Regions from separate parts of the Paenibacillus sp. CFBP 13594 genome, predicted to be linked through region 4. Evidence: riboswitches for the same ligand, from Rfam matches in the RefSeq annotation. Region 4 holds a riboswitch; each other region holds the start of a gene.
The links. Region 4 has a riboswitch for cyclic di-AMP ahead of IFU39_RS30825 (3D domain-containing protein). Riboswitches for the same ligand answer to the same signal wherever they lie in the genome.

Region 1 (4,398 bases), on a different contig from region 4:
GTTGATCCAATGAATCCACAGTCCAATCCGCACGTTTGTCATCCGATAGTTCTGGCTGGAATCTTCCGTAACCCTGCATAATTCGAATCGTACGCATGCCCAGCTTCCGAGCAGGTATAATGTCGTTATCAATCCGATCACCGATCATGACGGCTTCCTCCGGTTCACAACCAGCCTGCTTCAAGGCCACAGCGTATAACTCAGGGTCTGGCTTGGACACTCCTTCTTCAGCCGAACACGCCAGAACATCAACATACTTCCGCAAGCCGTAGCTCTCCAGTCTCTCTTCCGTTCCAGGACTCTGATTGGCAATAATGCCAATGCGATAATACCGTGACAACTGCTGAAGAACGGAATCCGCTGAAGGAAAAGGATGTTCAAGATCTTTTTGAAATTTCAGCTTGTCCTGAATCTGTTTTTGGTGTCCCTCGTCTTCAACGAATGTGCGAATCGCCACTCTCATAGGCCATTGCTCATATTTTCGGTAACAGTTCGCAAACAGTTCGCGTACCGCCTCAATTGTCACCGGATACCCCAAAGCACAAGCTTCACGGACGAACTGTCCGATAATATCATCAACCGGCTCCCATTCATCCACCAGCGTATCTCCAACATCAAAAAACAACCATTTCAATCCACCTACATCCGGCACACCAATTCCTCCTTGTAAGCATAAAAAAGAAGACTCACCATCACGCATGAGTCTCCTCAAACTTCCGTTTATCGATACATTCAATTATAACAGGCACCTTACACCTGAGCAATCACAAGCTATGGCATTAACCATTGAGGAGAAAGCCAACTTCCCCATTGAGCGAATATACAATCCGGTCTGCGCCCATGCCCCGATAGATGCCCTTAGGATGACTCTGCTCCGTAATCACGCACAGGGATTTCGAAGTCCATGAACGACAGATCTGTAAATAACGACAGGTCAGATTCAGGCTGTTCTCGAAAATAAACACGTTACCTACGCTGCCCTGCGGCAAAAACCATTTTTGAGCTGCAGCTGTATTCATGCGAATGACATGTTCTACTCCGATTCTACGGAGTCTGCGCTCTTCCCCTGCACTGTTGGTTAGAACGGCAAACGGCATTTTTTTGTACATCAGCAATTTAATAAATTTGCGTCCTGCTTCATTTGGAGCAGTCACTAAAATCATCTCAGTATCCATCATTCGTTCCTCCCTTGGCGTGAAAAGACAACAAAAAAGAAGCGTGGGGGACCAAGGCCTCCCGAACGCTTCTTAAATAACCCATGGCGAAAACACCATGAACCAGCGTACGGCTTGTTGCCTCTCCCTTTAACGCTTACGAGGTTAGCTGACGGATTCGGGCGCGAGAGTCGCCCTATTTCCGGCTGTCACCGGAAAATTCACCCCATGAATGCCCACTGTCCTGGACAGCGCATTCCGTTGGTTCCCCCGTTTCCCATTCATCAATGAATGGAAACTCAGCGATTAAAACATCGTTCGTATATCTTAAGGTAAGATCGAGCGATATTATCGTTTGTTTCGTTTTTCAAGTACAATTTAGTTTAAATTGAAATTACGTTATGAATCATACACCCCCGCCATGACGGTGTAAAGTCCTTACAGATCACCAAATCGGCAGATTTTTGCCAATACTCGTTTATAATAACGCTTACAATAAGGTTATACTCTATCCACCTCTTCAAGGCTATCTAATTCTCACTCTGACGAAAATCACTTCGCAATTCATTCACGTATTCTGCACAACTTGCCTGTTTTGATGCTATTAACACCACATTAGTTTTGCAATATTTAATTGTAGCCAATATAATAGAAGATATAAGAGTAAATAAATGGAGGCGATTTAGATGACAGTCTACGATTACAAAGTGAATACCCTTCGCGGTCAAGAAGTTGAAATGTCCGACTACCGTGACAAAGTGCTCCTGATTGTGAATACGGCAAGCTCATGCGGCCTTACTCCTCAATTCAAAGGTCTGCAAGAACTGCAAGACAAGTTTCAAGATGCTCCATTTGAAGTTCTTGGTTTCCCAAGCAACCAGTTTGCACAGGAAAAAGGATCTTCCGACGATATTGCCGAGTTCTGTCAGATGAATTATGGCGTAAGCTTCCCAATGTTTGAGAAAATTGATGTGAACGGCTCAAGCGCTCACCCTCTTTTCCAACACCTTAGCACAGAAGCTCCTGGCCTGCTCGGCTCCAAAGCAATCAAATGGAACTTCACCAAATTCCTTGTGGATCAGAACGGACAGGTACTGAAACGTTATGCTCCCAAAACAACACCGGACAAGATTGAAGAAGATATCAAGAACTTACTTCAAAAATAATACACAGGCCACCCGTAGCCGTAAGGTAGAGCACCATTGCCCCGGTAATGGATGGCTTTTTTTCTCAACCCAGATGTCATACTGTTCGAAAAAGACAAAAAAAGAAGCTTTCCAATAACGGAAAGCTTCTTCTTCATCGTTCATATGATGCGGTCGAGAGGACTCGAACCTCCACGGGCATACGCCCACTACCCCCTCAAGATAGCGTGTCTGCCATTCCACCACGACCGCATGTCGTAAATAATCGGCAACAGAATTGATTATACCGGGTTCAGAACTAAAAGTAAAGTATTTTTTAATACTACTTTTTCAGCTAGGCATTTTCATCAAAAATCGCATAATCTCGTCATCTTTACCCATGAACTGCATATTATTAGATTTGATCTCCTCTTTTTCGGTAAGAGCCGATCTTGTTGATTCATTTATATATAGTCCTTCCTTCTATAATAGTTCTCCCTGCACTCCACCACATAAATAACACATTAAGTTATATAAAATAACACAAATATTAAATTTAAGATTTAATCCATTAAATTTCACGGATACCATTGACAAAAAGCGGACATTTATGGGAAGATAACTATCATATAATTCGGATTTATAAACATAAAGCAAACAAAAAGGATTATAAATGTCACTATAAGTGACATTTAACGAACACAGGAGGCGAATGATTGTGAACCGTGGGAATAAGCTGCTCGATTATGTCAACCTGCTTGATTCCTCTATTCAGGTTGGAGGGTTCACCCATTCCTTCGGCATGGATATCCATATCAGGGAGGGTACCATTCGTAATGCTGAAGATCTCGAATCATTCATGCGTTGTCAGTTGCATCCCAGCATCGTTCGTCTTGAAGGTATGGCCATCAAAGGCATCTATACCGCAGCAGATCACAAGGATACATGGCGGATAGCTCTAATCGACAAGCTCGTCCATGTTCAGCGAACCCCTGGAGATCTCAGAGAACAAGCTGCCGCCATGGGTAAACGATTGATCAGACTTGCACGTGCTCTGCACCCCTGGATTGAATTCAGCCAGCTCGAACAGATCTTTGCCAAATACGATTCGGTTGGCTGCCTCTCCACTGTTCACGCCTGGATTAACCACCACCTCGACATCCCGGTCGAGGAGGCGGTCCTTGGTTACCTGCATTCAGCCATGAATGCCTGCATAACCGAAGCCTCCAAAGTCATTCCCCTGAACAACGATACAACCAAGGATCTGATGGTCCGCCTGGCCACAGATCTGGAGAATGAATGGAAGACCGTCAGCGCCTCGGCTGCGGATGGACTGGCACAGCCAACCTCGATGTCCATGAAATCGTTTTTCCCCAGTTTCCATATGCTTGGAGCTGGACTTCATGCCTACAGGGCCTAATCCTCTTCCTCCTCATACCTGCTCCCCTTCATTCAGACAAACTAAAAAACACGCGGCAACCTCCTTGCCGACGTGTTTTTTGTCATTTTATTTGTTTTATTTACGTATTTACGCCATTTATCATCACAAAATACACTTTTTTCCGTCTTTTTTAATTGTTAGATGACGAATTTACGTATATAATGAAACATACAGCTCGCATTTCTATATATTCTACATGATGAAAGGGCGGCTGAATACTACATTCTAACCAGGGGTGAACCCTTTTGAACAAGAAAAAACCAGTTACTCCGTTCGGATGGGCCATCAAACGACGGCTAACCGAACTTCAAGTGGACCAGAAGACCTTTTGTGAACAGCATGGCATCCCACCCTATCGTTTATCCAATCTTATTCACGGCACACGCAAAGCAACCCGATTCAGGCACCTGGTCGCTGATATTTTGGATATTCCAGATGAACTGAGATAAGATTTCTGCCAAAGGAGGGTCTCATCCATGAGACATGTTACATCCGATCTGGAGAGGCTGTCGTTCCAGTCCATACGTCACCAGCTCATCATCGTTGATGACAATTGGATTATCCAAAGTTGTAACCGTGCCTGGCAACAGGGACTTGGTCAATGCTCACCAAACCCGGATATACACAGTAGTTATAGACATTACCTGCATCTGACGGAAGCCTGGGCAAAACGGGGCAA
Region 2 (4,398 bases), on a different contig from region 4:
AGTGATCCGTGGCACACCGATGCTGGTACAATTGATGATTATTTACTATGGTTTTTCCCTGAGCTTTGGCATTAACTTCACTGCACTTCAGGCAGGTATCATTACACTTTCAATCAACAGTGGTGCCTATCTGGCGGAGATTTTCCGTGCGGGTATCCAAGGTGTGGATCGTGGTCAGTTGGAGGCAGCGCGTTCATTAGGTATGGGAAGAGGCGCCGCGATGCGTTATATCATATTGCCACAAGCCTTCAAAGCTGTATTACCAGCGATTGGTAATGAATTCATAACTATCATTAAAGAATCCTCCATTATCTCCGTTATCGGTATGGTGGATATTATGTATCAGGCAAGTGTTGTCAAAAACATTACGTACCAAGGATTGAGTCCATTTTTGATTGCAGCAGCCATCTACTTTGTAATGACGTTCATTTTGTCCAAGCTGCTGGGACGACTGGAAAGGAAGTTGAGTGCAAGTGATAGACGTTAGACAATTACACAAATCTTATGGTAATAACGATGTGCTTAAGGGCATAAACGTGACGATTGGCAAAGGTGAGGTTGTCGTGGTCATCGGTCCTTCCGGTTCAGGTAAAAGTACATTCTTGCGTTGTTTGAACCTACTGGAACAGCCTACCTCAGGAGAGATTGATTTTGAAGGCGTGTCAATCACGGACCCCAAGCATAACATCAACGCAACTCGTGAGAAAATGGGCATGGTGTTCCAGCACTTCAACCTGTTCCCACACAAAACGGTAGAGCAAAATATCACGATCGCTCCGATTAAAGTGAAGAAACAATCTACTCTGGAAGCGGAGAAGATTGCTGCTGATTTGCTTAATACCGTGGGCTTGTATGATAAAAAAGATACATTCCCGAATCAGCTGTCCGGTGGACAGAAGCAGCGGATCGCCATTGCTAGAGCATTGGCCATGCAGCCTCATGTCATGCTGTTTGACGAGCCTACGTCGGCATTGGACCCCGAGATGGTCGGTGAGGTACTGGATGTCATGAAACGTCTTGCAGAAGGCGGGATGACGATGGTCATCGTAACCCATGAGATGGGTTTTGCACGTGAAGTGGGAGACCGGATCCTGTTCATGGATGGCGGGGTTATTGTGGAAGAGGGAACACCTGATGAGGTGTTTGGAGCACCGAAAAATTCACGTACACGTGATTTTCTTGCGAAAGTACTCTAAATGAAGTGATTAAATAGCGTTACTGACCTCGAGTCGGTGACGCTATTTTTTGTTTGAAAATAATCAAATATAGGATTCGGAAAAGTAACTATTCTGTTACCAAATATATAGGGGACATCTCGCCCAACAGTTTTAGAGTATTCAGTATTCTTACACGTGCTTACACATGTTAAAACCATTTGGTAAGAATTACTACAAGTTCAGGTTACAAAATTGTGATATATTGAACTCTGCCGAAACTTCCGGACAGGGAGTGCGGGGGATGTAACGATGCAGATTGTGCAGGGGGAAGATCTACAGCACACTGCTTGGGGTGAATTAGGGGTACATATCGTTTCAAATGTAATGATGAACCTATAGGATGGGCTCCTCATCCGAATCCGACAACTAACTTCGCAGGCACAATGAGGGAGGAAGACCATGATTAACAAGAAACGTATAGCCAAAACAGCAGTAGCATTAATGACAACAGCAATGCTCATTCAAGCCGTTCCGGCTCACGCCGATTCAGTTCATGTGGCCAAAGAGGGGGATACCTTCTACACCTTATCGAAACAATACGGAGTAGCAATTAACACGTTAGTTAAAGCAAACAACGACATTTCGCCTTACAACATTTATGGTGGTTTGAAAATTACGATTCCCGGTAAGTCAAACAATGTAGCAGCCGCTGCGGCAGCGGAGAGCAAGACCCAAGCGAAGACTGTTACTACAGCGAGCTTGGACGTTAACGCAGATAACAAAGTTGTTCAAGCCTGGGGTAAAACATTCGATTACAGCAAAGCTGTGAACGTAAAAGCAACGGCATACTCTGCAGATCCGTCTGAAAATGGAGGCTGGGGTGCAGTCGATTATTTCGGAAATGATCTTGAACTGGGCACGATTGCAGTTGATCCAAGTGTAATTCCACTCGGAACCAAAGTACTGGTAACTGGTCATAGCCATCCAGGATTGCCAAAACAGGCTTTTGTAGCCACAGCGCGAGATGTGGGCGGTGCAATCAAAGGTCACCGGATTGATATCTTTATCCCGGGTAGCAAACAGTCTGTAAGCTCATTTGGTTTTCAGGATATTGAGCTGTACATTCTGAAGTAGAGAGAAAATAACATTTAAAATGAATTCAAACAGGGTGTCTGCCAGTCGCTAATTCGCGATTGAACAGCACCCTTTTAATATTCTCATTATTTGGTATCACGGTCATCCTAATCTTTGGCCTTTGGCAATCCCAACATTTCGTCCAAGGTGACCAGTTCATATCCCCGATTACGCAATTCTTCAATGATTTCAGGCAAAGCCTCAACCGTGCCGTTCAGGTTTGATCCTACACCGCCTCCAGCATGTTGCAAAACGATGGAGCCGGGTTTTACAGCAGAAAGAATATTATCTTTCACCTGTTCCTTTGAAAGGCCTTTCCAGTCCAGGGAGTCTACGTTCCAGTTCACAATGCTATAGTGTTGTTTGGCAGCCCATCTCAGCTGTTCTTCATTAATGTCTCCATAAGGCGGCCGAATCATCTTGGGCGTATATCCCGCCAAACGTCGAATAATATCCCCGGTATGTAAAATTTGTTTGCGAAAGGCATTCATCGACAGCTTACTGAATTCAGGATGATTGTAGCTGTGATTACCAACCATATGCCCTTCCTTGATGATGCGTTTCACAAGATCCGGATGTTTCTCAGCACGACTACCCACGATGAAGAATGTAGCTCTGACATTGTATTTCTTCAATACATCCAGTACTTGTGGAGTAAACCGTGGATCAGGTACATCATCGAAAGTCAGTGCAACCTTCTTGGTTGAAGGACCATTGGTTTTGAACGTGTCGGCATATTTTTGACGTAACTGTCCCAATGTCAGTTGTTCTTCTTCCGCAGAATCCGAACCTGATACTGATTCACTTGGCGGGCTTGAAACATCCCGCGCTGAAACTGGAGCATGATATCCTCCGAGAAAAATAACGATAACCATCAGCATAATGAGGCGTACGCGCATAATATCGGCCTCCTTTTCCAAAATGACGTTCTCCTTGGTATACCCGGGGGTTCCATAAAATATGCGCAGTGTGAGAAGTTTCATTGCCGATTTAGCTCATGACAGCCATAATTCCTCCATATATAACATATAGAAAAGGATAGGTGGATGGGTATGAGTACATATGATTTGAAATCCATACGTTTACAGGTGATTGAAGCAGGAGAAGATAAGGTTTTTTTCGTTACCGGAGGAAAGGCGCATATTGGCGCCGTAGCCACGTTCTACGTGGATCATGAGCGCGTAAGCGGGACGACGGTCCGTATTCCTGGGCATAAAGAACAAGAGCTGTGTGAGCGGCTCGCCCGAAAGGCTGCCTTGCAGCTGAAAGTAACTGTTACGGTAATCATGGGTATTCATTTTGATTCCATCACGCGGATGCAAATCGACGAAATCGTGCAGACTGCAGAGAGGTTGATGGAGGATCATCTGAACAAAGATAAACGATCTTCCTGACATAAGTGCCATCGAATGTTTTGATTTTATTTGCTAAAATTGAAACGAGTTGTAGATTGTTACGTATGTATGTTTATATACGATGTAATATCGACTAGGAGGAATAACATAATGTCCATTTTCAAACGTTTGCGTGATCTAACCATGTCTAACATCAACGCCATTATTGACAAAGCGGAAGATCCAATCAAGATGACGGACCAATATATCCGTGACATGCAAGAGGATTTGGAAGATGCAGAGAAGGCAGTAGCTCAACAGATCGCCATTGAGAAGAAATTCAAGCAGTTATTCGAAGAGCAGGAAGCTCTTGTGAAGAAACGTGAAGAGCAGGCGCATACGGCGGCACGTGCTCAGAATCTGGATTTGGCTCGACGTGCCCTGGAAGAGAAAAAGGCTGCTGAGGAGAAGATGGTTGAGTACAAAACCAGCTATGACCAAAACAAGGCTTCGGCAGATAACCTGCGTGGCAAGCTCGACGAGATGCGTAAGCAACTGACTCAAATGAAGAACAAACGCGAAACACTGGTAGCACGTTACAATGCAGCAAAAGCCCAAACTGAAATCAACAAAGCGTTGAATGGGTTTGGTTCTGATACTGCAAGTGCTGGTATGAAGCGTATGGAAGAGAAAATGATGCAGATGGAAGCACAGGCGGAAGCAAGTAACGAAATGTCTTCCAAAGGCAAGTCTTTGGATGAAGAGTTCGAGAA
Region 3 (4,398 bases), on a different contig from region 4:
TGACATTTCATTTAGGTCTCTTTTTGTAAATAAATTTGGAATATAGGAGCCATGCGAATGATTAGTGATACAGAATTGGACGCCCTGCGTCTGTCAGGTGAGAAAGTTAGAGTAGTACGGGACGAGCTGGAATCGAACGATGTAACCGGGATTGTTGTTGCCTGGGATGGCGAGCAGGTACTTATCCGACGTCAGAATCGACGTGTAGTTAAGCTGGATCGCAGTTACAAATATCAGCTGTTCAGCGAGCCGCGCCAGAGTCCACTTAGTGAGTAATAGCTTATGATTATGGCAGAGCCATGAGCGTTTAAATGTTTGGAATTACCATGATATCTTGGCATAATTGGCTCACTCGGGAGAGAAGATAGGTACAGTGAGGAAGATCTGTAACTATAAGCCGAGAGGGTGTGCTACAAGCCATGACATTGATGAATGATAAAGTTCATGCCTACAAGGATCAGATTGGAGCATTAAGCGATGTACTGCCAGGTGTGGTGAAGTCGTATCATGAGTTTACCGGAGAATGTTTCCAACCTGGCGTGATTGATGCCAAGACAAAACAGCTAATTGCGCTTGGGATTGGATTATTCGCCAACAATGAGGTATGTACCTTCTACCATGTAGAAGAAGCCCGTGCCAAGGGAGCAACAGATCAGGAGATTATGGAGACCGTTGCGGTGGCCGGAGCTGTTGGAGGAGGACATGCCCTCTCTCAGGGTGCGATGCGAGTGCAGAAGGCGCTGAATTAGTAAGCGATGCAACATACATTTTTCTAAGTACAAAAAAGGCATCCGGTTAATAACCGATGCCTTTTTGTATGTGAATTACATTTTACCTAACATTTTATCATACATAAACTGTCCAGTTACCCGACGTGCTGTTACGTAACGATCATTGAAGTATGGATTCGATAACTTCGTGATGCTTACACCTTTACTGCTGGAGGCATGAGCGAATTGTCCGCCGCCGATATATACACCTGTATGTGAAATGCCTTTGCCTGTTGTATTAAAGAACACCAGATCACCTGTCCGAACATTGCTCTTGGATACTGGCGTACCTGCTTTGGCTTGCTGCTGAGAAGTACGTGGCAATTCAATGCTGTATTTGTTGAAAAGATATCTCATAAAACCAGAACAGTCGAAGCCGGCTACAGTCGTGCCACCCCATTTGTAAGGAATACCTGTCATGTTGTTCACTACGGAGTTGATACTGCTTGCCTCTGTGCTTGTTGCCCCGGATGTAAATAATACAGCTGCTCCAAAAATGGAGATAATCAGTTTTTTCAAAATCAATGTTCTCCCTTCGATGCCTACGGAGTTAGCTAAGGGTTCGGTAGAAGGTTCCCTATATTTCCTATGTATAAGAATAATTCACCCAAATTGGTTCCCCCGTTTTCAAACATGAAACTCGGCAATGAATAATTAAGTTTTTGTAACTATTTGAAACTATATTGCATAAATGCGTAATTGTCAAACCCATTTAAAACCCTTCGTAATACCTCAATGTTAGCGGAATTAAGGTTTTTATATGAAAGAAGGGATCAAGTTTGGGTACCATTCATGACAAAAACGTCATTATTGGTTCGTTTAAGACGAATTTGGATAAATAAATAGGTTTGTCATGAGTTAAAAGAACTATCCCGTTATGTAGAATTAGAGAGATTATATTCATTAAGTTGCATATATTGACAAAAATCGATTTTTTGCATATTATCTGATTATCCAATCCACATATTGGATTAAAATTGATTTTATTATGCGATAATTACGCGTTTCATAAGTAAAGTAGAAGTGGAAGATTTATAAAAACGAACATAGGAGAGTGTTACATTTGAAAGCAAAGAAAATAATTACTTTTGTCCTGGCATGTACGATGGTGTTCTCAGCAGTTGGAATGGCAGTTCTCCCTGTAGGGACGGTATCTGCTGCGGATGCTTCAGGTACTACAGCGAGTATTTCTGATATTTTGAAGAACCAGCTCCCGGATGGAGGTTGGAGAAAAGATTATAAACAGACAAGTGGAGAGTGGGCGAAGTCCACGATAGACAACAAGGCTACATACTCAGAAATTAGAAGATTGGCGAAGGAATTTAAAAAGACGAATGATCCCCGATACTCCACAGCTGCAATCAAAGGGATTAACTTTTTGATCAACATGCAGTATTCAAACGGCGGATGGCCACAAGTTTACCAAAGCTCCGGATATCACAAGCATATCACTTACAATGATGATGCCATGATTAACGTAATGATCATGCTGGATGAAGTAGCAGCACGCAAAGGTGATTTCTCGTTTATAGACAGCACACTTGCTAACCGTAGTAAAAATTCAGTTGCCAAAGGTGTGGAGGCGATTTTGAATACACAGGTCGTTTCAGGTGGTAAGCTGACAGCTTGGGGACAACAACATGATTCCAGTTCCCTTAAACCAGCGAGCGCAAGAATCTACGAAGTGCCATCGCTGACAGCTGGAGAGAGTGTAACGATTGTTAAATTTCTGAAAACCAGATCTGCTAACGCTAAAATTACCGCATCCATTAAAGGAGCGGAGGCTTGGTTTAACAAGGTGAAAATTACGGGGTACAAATATGAAAGAGCTAATGGAGATAGTAAAATTATCGCTGATTCCAAAGCTGCACCAATTTGGGCACGCTTCTATGAGATAGGAACAGATAAACCAATCTTTATTGGTCGTGACGGGGTAGTTAAATACAAATTAAGTGATATTGATAAAGAAAGAAGAGGCGGGTATGCATGGTATGGCAACTGGCCTTCCAAGCTGTAAATTGTAGTATGCTTCCGTTTTAATGAACCAAACTCTTAGTAGTTAAAGGTAAAGCCTGAATCGACATGGACGTCTGGTTCGGGCTTTATTGTTATTATTTTCAGTGTTGACATGATAGATTCCACATGATATATTACTTCTTGTCGCCGATATTGATCACGGAGATACAATATGCGGTCGTGGCGGAATTGGCAGACGCGCACGGTTCAGGTCCGTGTGGGCTAACCCCCGTGGAGGTTCGAGTCCTCTCGACCGCATCTAATAAAAAGACTCCTTAAGCGTTAGCTTAAGGAGTCTTTTTTTGCATTTTTTGATATAACACTAGATTTAGTATCCAACAGGTTAGTGTTTAGCTGCACGTACAGCAAATGTCTTCCATCAGCCATACGGAACGTTTATTGTGCTGCGGTAACATTAACGCTGTCAATATTTGGTCCTTCCGATCCAGTGGTAACCACTTTCAATGTATTGGTCCCCGTGTTCATGGGGACCTGTATTGTTTTTTCAACCCAAGTGGACCAGCTTCCCGTTGCCGGAAAGGGGTCGTTGCTAATGACTTTGGTTCCGTTCACAAAAATGTCGAGGTTACGGGTTCCGCTTTCCAGCGCATAACGAAACTTTACGTTTTTAGTACCTGTAATTGTGTTATTAATACCGTTCCATTGAATGGCTGAACCAGTCATCGCATTGAAGTTAACATACCCGGAGCCAGTGTAACCAGGGTAGATCGTTTCAATGGTAGCATCCGTAAGAGTTGTTCCGGTCTCGGCTTCATAAGTAGTGCCGCTGCCTGTATTTCCGCCGTTATTCCCGCCAGTAATGTTGGCAACAAACGTTGTTACGCTCTGAGCCGGGAGCTGTGCCGAGAAGGCCCCATTGGATACGTTAAGCGAGGCCCCGCTTGCCAGGTTACGACTGCTGTCCGTAACCCAAGAAGACACCGTGGAGGCATTACCATTCTGCAGAACGAATTTTTGGCTTGTTGCCGAAGTTCCACGGTTAATTGCTACGACAACGACCTTGTTATCCCCTTTGTAGGCAGAAACAAATGTGTTTGTATCCGGATTTTTCGTTGCATCGACCCGCAGGTAGCCAGGACGTACAAATTTGGAGAAATGGGCCATATTATATCCGCGTTTGCTTATGGTACCGTCTTCTTTCATCGGACCATACTGTCTGCGGATGTACCACCACACATAGGCCTGGAAATCACCTTCCACCATGGCATTGTGCATGTGATAGGAAACGTCTAATGCTTCAGGCCAGCGGTCTGCTGAGTTGTTGTCACTGTTCGGAACATACACCTCAGTCATCCACAGTTCTTTGCCGGCTCCTTTTTGCTTAAAGAGAGGGTAGGCAAAATTGGAAATCTGGGTTCCATACGTATGTGCTCCCAGAATGTCCATGTTGGCAAGTGCCTGCGGATCATTCAGGATGGGGTCGGATATGTTCTTTAAGTACTGGAAGGATTCAGGCGCCATGACTTTGGTACCTTGAATGGACCCGGCATTTTCTTTCATGAAACGAAGAATTTCTTGTGGAGTCCACCAGGTCCAGTCATGAGCATAATCCGGTTCATTTTGCACAGAAATGGCATACAGATCTACGCCG
Region 4 (4,398 bases):
CGGCCCGATCTCTAGTGCGCCCTTGGACTCGTCCAGGTCGGCTGCATTAACGATTTTGTTCAGTATATTTTGATCGATCAGAAAGTTCTGACCCAGACTTTTCTTAAATGAGAATCCATGTTTTTGAATAATCTCCTTCGTTCGCTTGGGCGTTGCAATTTCTATCGTATCTTCCATGTCCTTCATATGCTCACAATCCTTCACGTTCAATTTGCGCTAATGCTGTAGAGAACTCTTCCCGTGTAATCTGAAATACACTGAGACGTTTGTGGAACTGCTTACCGTTACAATAACCGATGCCCAGCAGATTGCCCATCTCCATGCGACGTGCAGCAGCCTGCGGATGCACGATAAGTCCTGCCGCGATCAGGTCCTCCCAATCGATCAGACTCGGAGCACCTTCGTATGATGTATGTACGCGCGCCAGAGCATGACGGATCGCCTCTGGTGAGGCATTCTCCACCCCAATGTCTCCTTTGCGCGTTGCATCGGCTTCCGGAATGAAAGCATGCTTGCATCCAGGCACCTTATTCGCAATAATTTTACGAATGCGTTCGCCGGCATGATCCGGATCTGTCAGTACAATGACTCCCCGTCTCTCCTGAGCAAGCGCAATCCGCTTCAGAATGCGTTGGTTGATGGCTGATCCACCTGTTTCTATTGTATCGGCTTCCACGGCCCGACGGATGGCTACCGTATCATCACGGCCTTCCACCACAATGACTTCTTTTATCATGTTCCATTTCTTCCTTTCTAACGCAAAAAGAAGAGGAATATCCTCTTCTCTGCCAAACGGCGGGGGAGACTGAATTCAGACTCCTCCGCCGCATATTCCGCATGAATCATTCATGCAACTATTTTATAGCATTCCCATTTCAAAGTAAAACGATTTTAGTTCGCTTCCGGCTTCACCGGACCGATCACGTAGACCGTCTTGCCTTTCTTGCGTCCAAAATTCAGGGCATGCTTCACACTGTCATAATACACATCAATTTTGTTCCCTTTAATCGCACCGCCTGTGTCTTCCGCACGACGGAATCCCAGACCTTCGATATATACCCACCAGCCAATTGGAATGACTTTGGGATCAACCGCAATGGTGCGCCCTTCCGTTACACGAGTACCGGAAGCTGTTTTAGTTCCAATGCCAGGCTCTTCAGAAGAGTAGGCAGTCATGGATACATTTTTAAGTACTTTGGAGTATTTAAAAGAAGTCCCGGATACGGTAATCACTTTGCTGCCCGAGGCAGATGTTTTCTTCGAGTTCGTTGTTGTAGCCTTTTTGGTTGTTGAAGTTTGAGCCGATACGGTCTGAATCTCAGGTTCTTTCACGACCGGTTTTGCTTTGGTGCCGACAGCGATCACTTTATCTACACGATTATTCGCGACAGATTTGCGGACCATTTTTTTGGAGACCAATTCTCCATCCTGAAATACCTTTTCGATATGCTGCACAAGTTTGCCTTCTTTGCCGTTCACAACGACACGGTTATCCCCTTTGTACAAGCTAGGGTCAGCCGTTTTAATGACTTTGTAAGCGATCGGTTGCTCTACTTCGACTGTACGCTTTGTTACGCGCACTACACGGATCTTCATCTCCGCTTTGATCGCAGTTCCAAGCGCCGGATACACTTTATCATTACTTTCAACTTGAATACCTGATTTTTGAATTGCATCTTCTACCGATGAATCCGTTGTATACAGAGTCTTGGTGTCTCCGTCTGCCGTAATGTTAACTGGAACGGCCCGCTCAATAACAATTCGGTCTCCATCTGTAATTGCCCCGTTCATGGACATGGATACCTTATCGTGAGGGCTGACTGTGATCGACTGCTCCTCCAGCATTTCCTGAAGCATTCCTGTACGAGTCTCTACCACCTGAGCTTTGCCATCAATAACCAGTGAAATTTGTTTCCCGGCCTGACCGTAAACGACTAACAAGATCATGATTGTAAGCGCAATTGAGAAAATCGCGATCAATGCCATTTGACGCATGTTCTCATGCTTCCACCGCAACGCGAAAGACTTACTGGATGATCGTGACTCATGGGTCTCTTCTGGTTGGAATGTGCCCACTTCTCCGTCCTCCTTCATAGCCTCGCCGTCTAAAGTAATGCATGATGTCTTTGACGTGACTATACCAAATTTTCTACAGAACACAGATTGGACCAACATAATCCGGTTCTGCACCATGAATCAATCTTCGCAACATGATGTCATCCTCCTGAATACCTACCGTATGATGACAATATTTCTTTTATTCAAAAACAAAAAAGCCAAAGAAAGAGTGTAAGAGGAACTCTTTCGTGGCTTCCGAATGATTTTGAATATCGGAAATTCATGCACGAGGTTGCCTCTCTTTTTCCGCTTGCGAGGTTAGCTGTCGGGTTCGGGCGAAAGAGAGCCGCCCTATCTTGGGTCACCCGCTCATGGCGGACGCCCTTGAATTCACCCCGAGACCCAAAGAAGAAATCAAATACGGCTTCGCAGATCCCTTCGCTGCTTTTGGGTCAGCGAACGTTGCGCATCGGCCAAATACACCGATGTTTAAGCCCTATTGGTTCCCCCGCTCTCCGTTAACGGAGACTCAGCGAGACTGATTCATGAAAGTAATGTTGTTTCATCGGAAAGTGTCCCTTTGTTCATCCCCCGAACATCTGTCCAATTTTCCGCACAACAATTCACTGAAAAGATGATATCCTGTTTTGATGCATGTTGTAAAGCGTTGATCAAGTACGTTTTTCTGAATATTTGGTTAAAATATTGTAATATTCTTGATTTATTTGGATCAAAGAGCAAATTACCTCCGCTTACCTGCCTTTTTCGCCTCATTTGCTCGTTTTTTTAACGAATTCCAAATCGTTCCATGGCATTTTTGGTTGTTATTGCAGCAATTTCCTCCACCGAAATGCCTTTAATTTCCGCAGCTGCCTCTGCAACCAGACGTACATGCGCTGTCTCATTTCGCTTTCCACGATAAGGGTGAGGTGTCAAATATGGAGCATCTGTTTCAATGAAAAACCGGTCCATAGGAACCTTCTCCAGCACCTCTTTGGGCTGCTTTGCATTTTTGAATGTGATCGGTCCTCCGAAGGAGAGATGGAAGCCCATATCGAGACAACTTTTGGCTGTTTCCCAGCTACCCGAGAACGAGTGCATCACACCACCAACTTCACCCGCTTTCTCTTCACGCAAAATTCTTATGATATCCTCATGTGCATCCCGATTATGGATGACAATCGGCATGTTTACTTCACGCGCCAAAGCAATTTGTTGTCGTAATACGCGATGCTGTATTTCTTTTGGTGATGTATCCCAATGATAATCCAATCCAATCTCACCGATCGCAACCACTTTTTCATGTTTGCATAAAGATGCAATCCACTCCAAATCGCCGTCCTGCATTGTGATCGCATCTACGGGATGCCACCCTACAGCTGCATATATAAAGTCATATGTTTCAGCGAGTTTCATTGTGGTTGGAATTGTCTCCCGGTTAAAACCAATGTTGATCATGCGACCAACTCCTGCATCCACAGCACGCTGAATCATGTCCTCGCGGTCCTCGTCGAATTGTGGTGCATCCAGATGTGTATGTGTGTCGAACAGCATCATGTCTGTATCTCCCTTCATGTCGAAATAACGACTATCTTCTTTTTCAAAATCACATTTGTAAAATTCAATAATTCAATGACTCATACATAAAACATTTTGGGTATCTGTGTATTACATCATTACGTTTGTTTCTTCACAACTACAATATATAGAAGATATACGGATATTCTGATCTATATATTGCTATTTGTGCTTATTCTCCCTGCTTGCATTTACAAAATTATGTCGATCTACATATACGCCCCATTAAAGCAGATTACTGTATCATGAAAAATAGCTCTTTTAGAAAGTGTTTTGATATCGAAATTCTTCATCGGATTATACCCACACGATTACAAGAAATAGGGGCGTATATGTGACGGTAATTCGTGAATAATCGCATCCACCTTGTTTTGCGGGTAATACAAATGATGTTTCCCTCGGTGAAGCCCACTGATGGAACGGACAATGTCAGATACTTCTGACAACTCACGTAAATTGTCCTGTCGATCCAGAAGAAGAATCTGCTTATCTGTGGATTCATCCGGACGAAACACATCATACGGATTATCCGAGGGAAAATCAATTTCAAGATCATATTCGGGATCGAGACCAGCCTGTACAAAAGCTTCCCGAATCTCTTCCATCATTGTCAAGTCGACCTGTTCAAGCTCTACATACTTATATAACTTGCGATCCATAAAACGTTCGCATAACTCACTTAGAACAGTATCGTCCTCCTTTCGCCACTGTGTAAATGCCGTCTGAATTAAGGCTTCATCCAACTGCAAATATTCATCTACG

Region 1: another riboswitch for cyclic di-AMP. It lies ahead of IFU39_RS13635 (hypothetical protein); the one in region 4 lies ahead of IFU39_RS30825 (3D domain-containing protein).
Region 2: another riboswitch for cyclic di-AMP. It lies ahead of IFU39_RS02480 (3D domain-containing protein); the one in region 4 lies ahead of IFU39_RS30825 (3D domain-containing protein).
Region 3: another riboswitch for cyclic di-AMP. It lies ahead of IFU39_RS10160 (C40 family peptidase); the one in region 4 lies ahead of IFU39_RS30825 (3D domain-containing protein).

What each region holds. Positions count from the first base shown of each region.
Region 1 covers NZ_JACYVQ010000003.1:628,857-633,254, reverse strand. Annotated here, with positions in the region: gene IFU39_RS13640 (HAD family hydrolase) at 1-652, opposite strand, end outside; gene IFU39_RS13635 (hypothetical protein) at 780-1,175, opposite strand; cyclic di-AMP (ydaO/yuaA leader) riboswitch at 1,294-1,469, opposite strand; gene IFU39_RS13630 (glutathione peroxidase) at 1,841-2,320, shown strand; tRNA gene IFU39_RS13625 (tRNA-Leu) at 2,469-2,551, opposite strand; gene IFU39_RS13620 (urease accessory protein UreF) at 2,997-3,698, shown strand; gene IFU39_RS13615 (hypothetical protein) at 3,965-4,168, shown strand; gene IFU39_RS13610 (hypothetical protein) at 4,196-4,398, shown strand, end outside.
Region 2 covers NZ_JACYVQ010000001.1:517,846-522,243, forward strand. Annotated here, with positions in the region: gene IFU39_RS02470 (ABC transporter substrate-binding protein/permease) at 1-487, shown strand, start outside; gene IFU39_RS02475 (amino acid ABC transporter ATP-binding protein) at 474-1,196, shown strand; cyclic di-AMP (ydaO/yuaA leader) riboswitch at 1,418-1,614, shown strand; gene IFU39_RS02480 (3D domain-containing protein) at 1,617-2,291, shown strand; gene IFU39_RS02485 (polysaccharide deacetylase family protein) at 2,399-3,190, opposite strand; gene lpdD (prenylated flavin chaperone LpdD) at 3,344-3,685, shown strand; gene IFU39_RS02495 (PspA/IM30 family protein) at 3,797-4,398, shown strand, end outside.
Region 3 covers NZ_JACYVQ010000002.1:612,896-617,293, reverse strand. Annotated here, with positions in the region: gene IFU39_RS10170 (hypothetical protein) at 58-276, shown strand; gene IFU39_RS10165 (carboxymuconolactone decarboxylase family protein) at 420-749, shown strand; gene IFU39_RS10160 (C40 family peptidase) at 825-1,289, opposite strand; cyclic di-AMP (ydaO/yuaA leader) riboswitch at 1,295-1,426, opposite strand; gene pelA (pectate lyase) at 1,834-2,787, shown strand; tRNA gene IFU39_RS10150 (tRNA-Leu) at 2,961-3,044, shown strand; gene IFU39_RS10145 (carbohydrate-binding protein) at 3,183-4,398, opposite strand, start outside.
Region 4 covers NZ_JACYVQ010000017.1:13,827-18,224, reverse strand. Annotated here, with positions in the region: gene rsmA (16S rRNA (adenine(1518)-N(6)/adenine(1519)-N(6))-dimethyltransferase RsmA) at 1-186, opposite strand, end outside; gene rnmV (ribonuclease M5) at 191-736, opposite strand; gene IFU39_RS30825 (3D domain-containing protein) at 892-2,076, opposite strand; cyclic di-AMP (ydaO/yuaA leader) riboswitch at 2,350-2,603, opposite strand; gene IFU39_RS30820 (TatD family hydrolase) at 2,845-3,615, opposite strand; gene IFU39_RS30815 (HD domain-containing protein) at 3,948-4,398, opposite strand, start outside.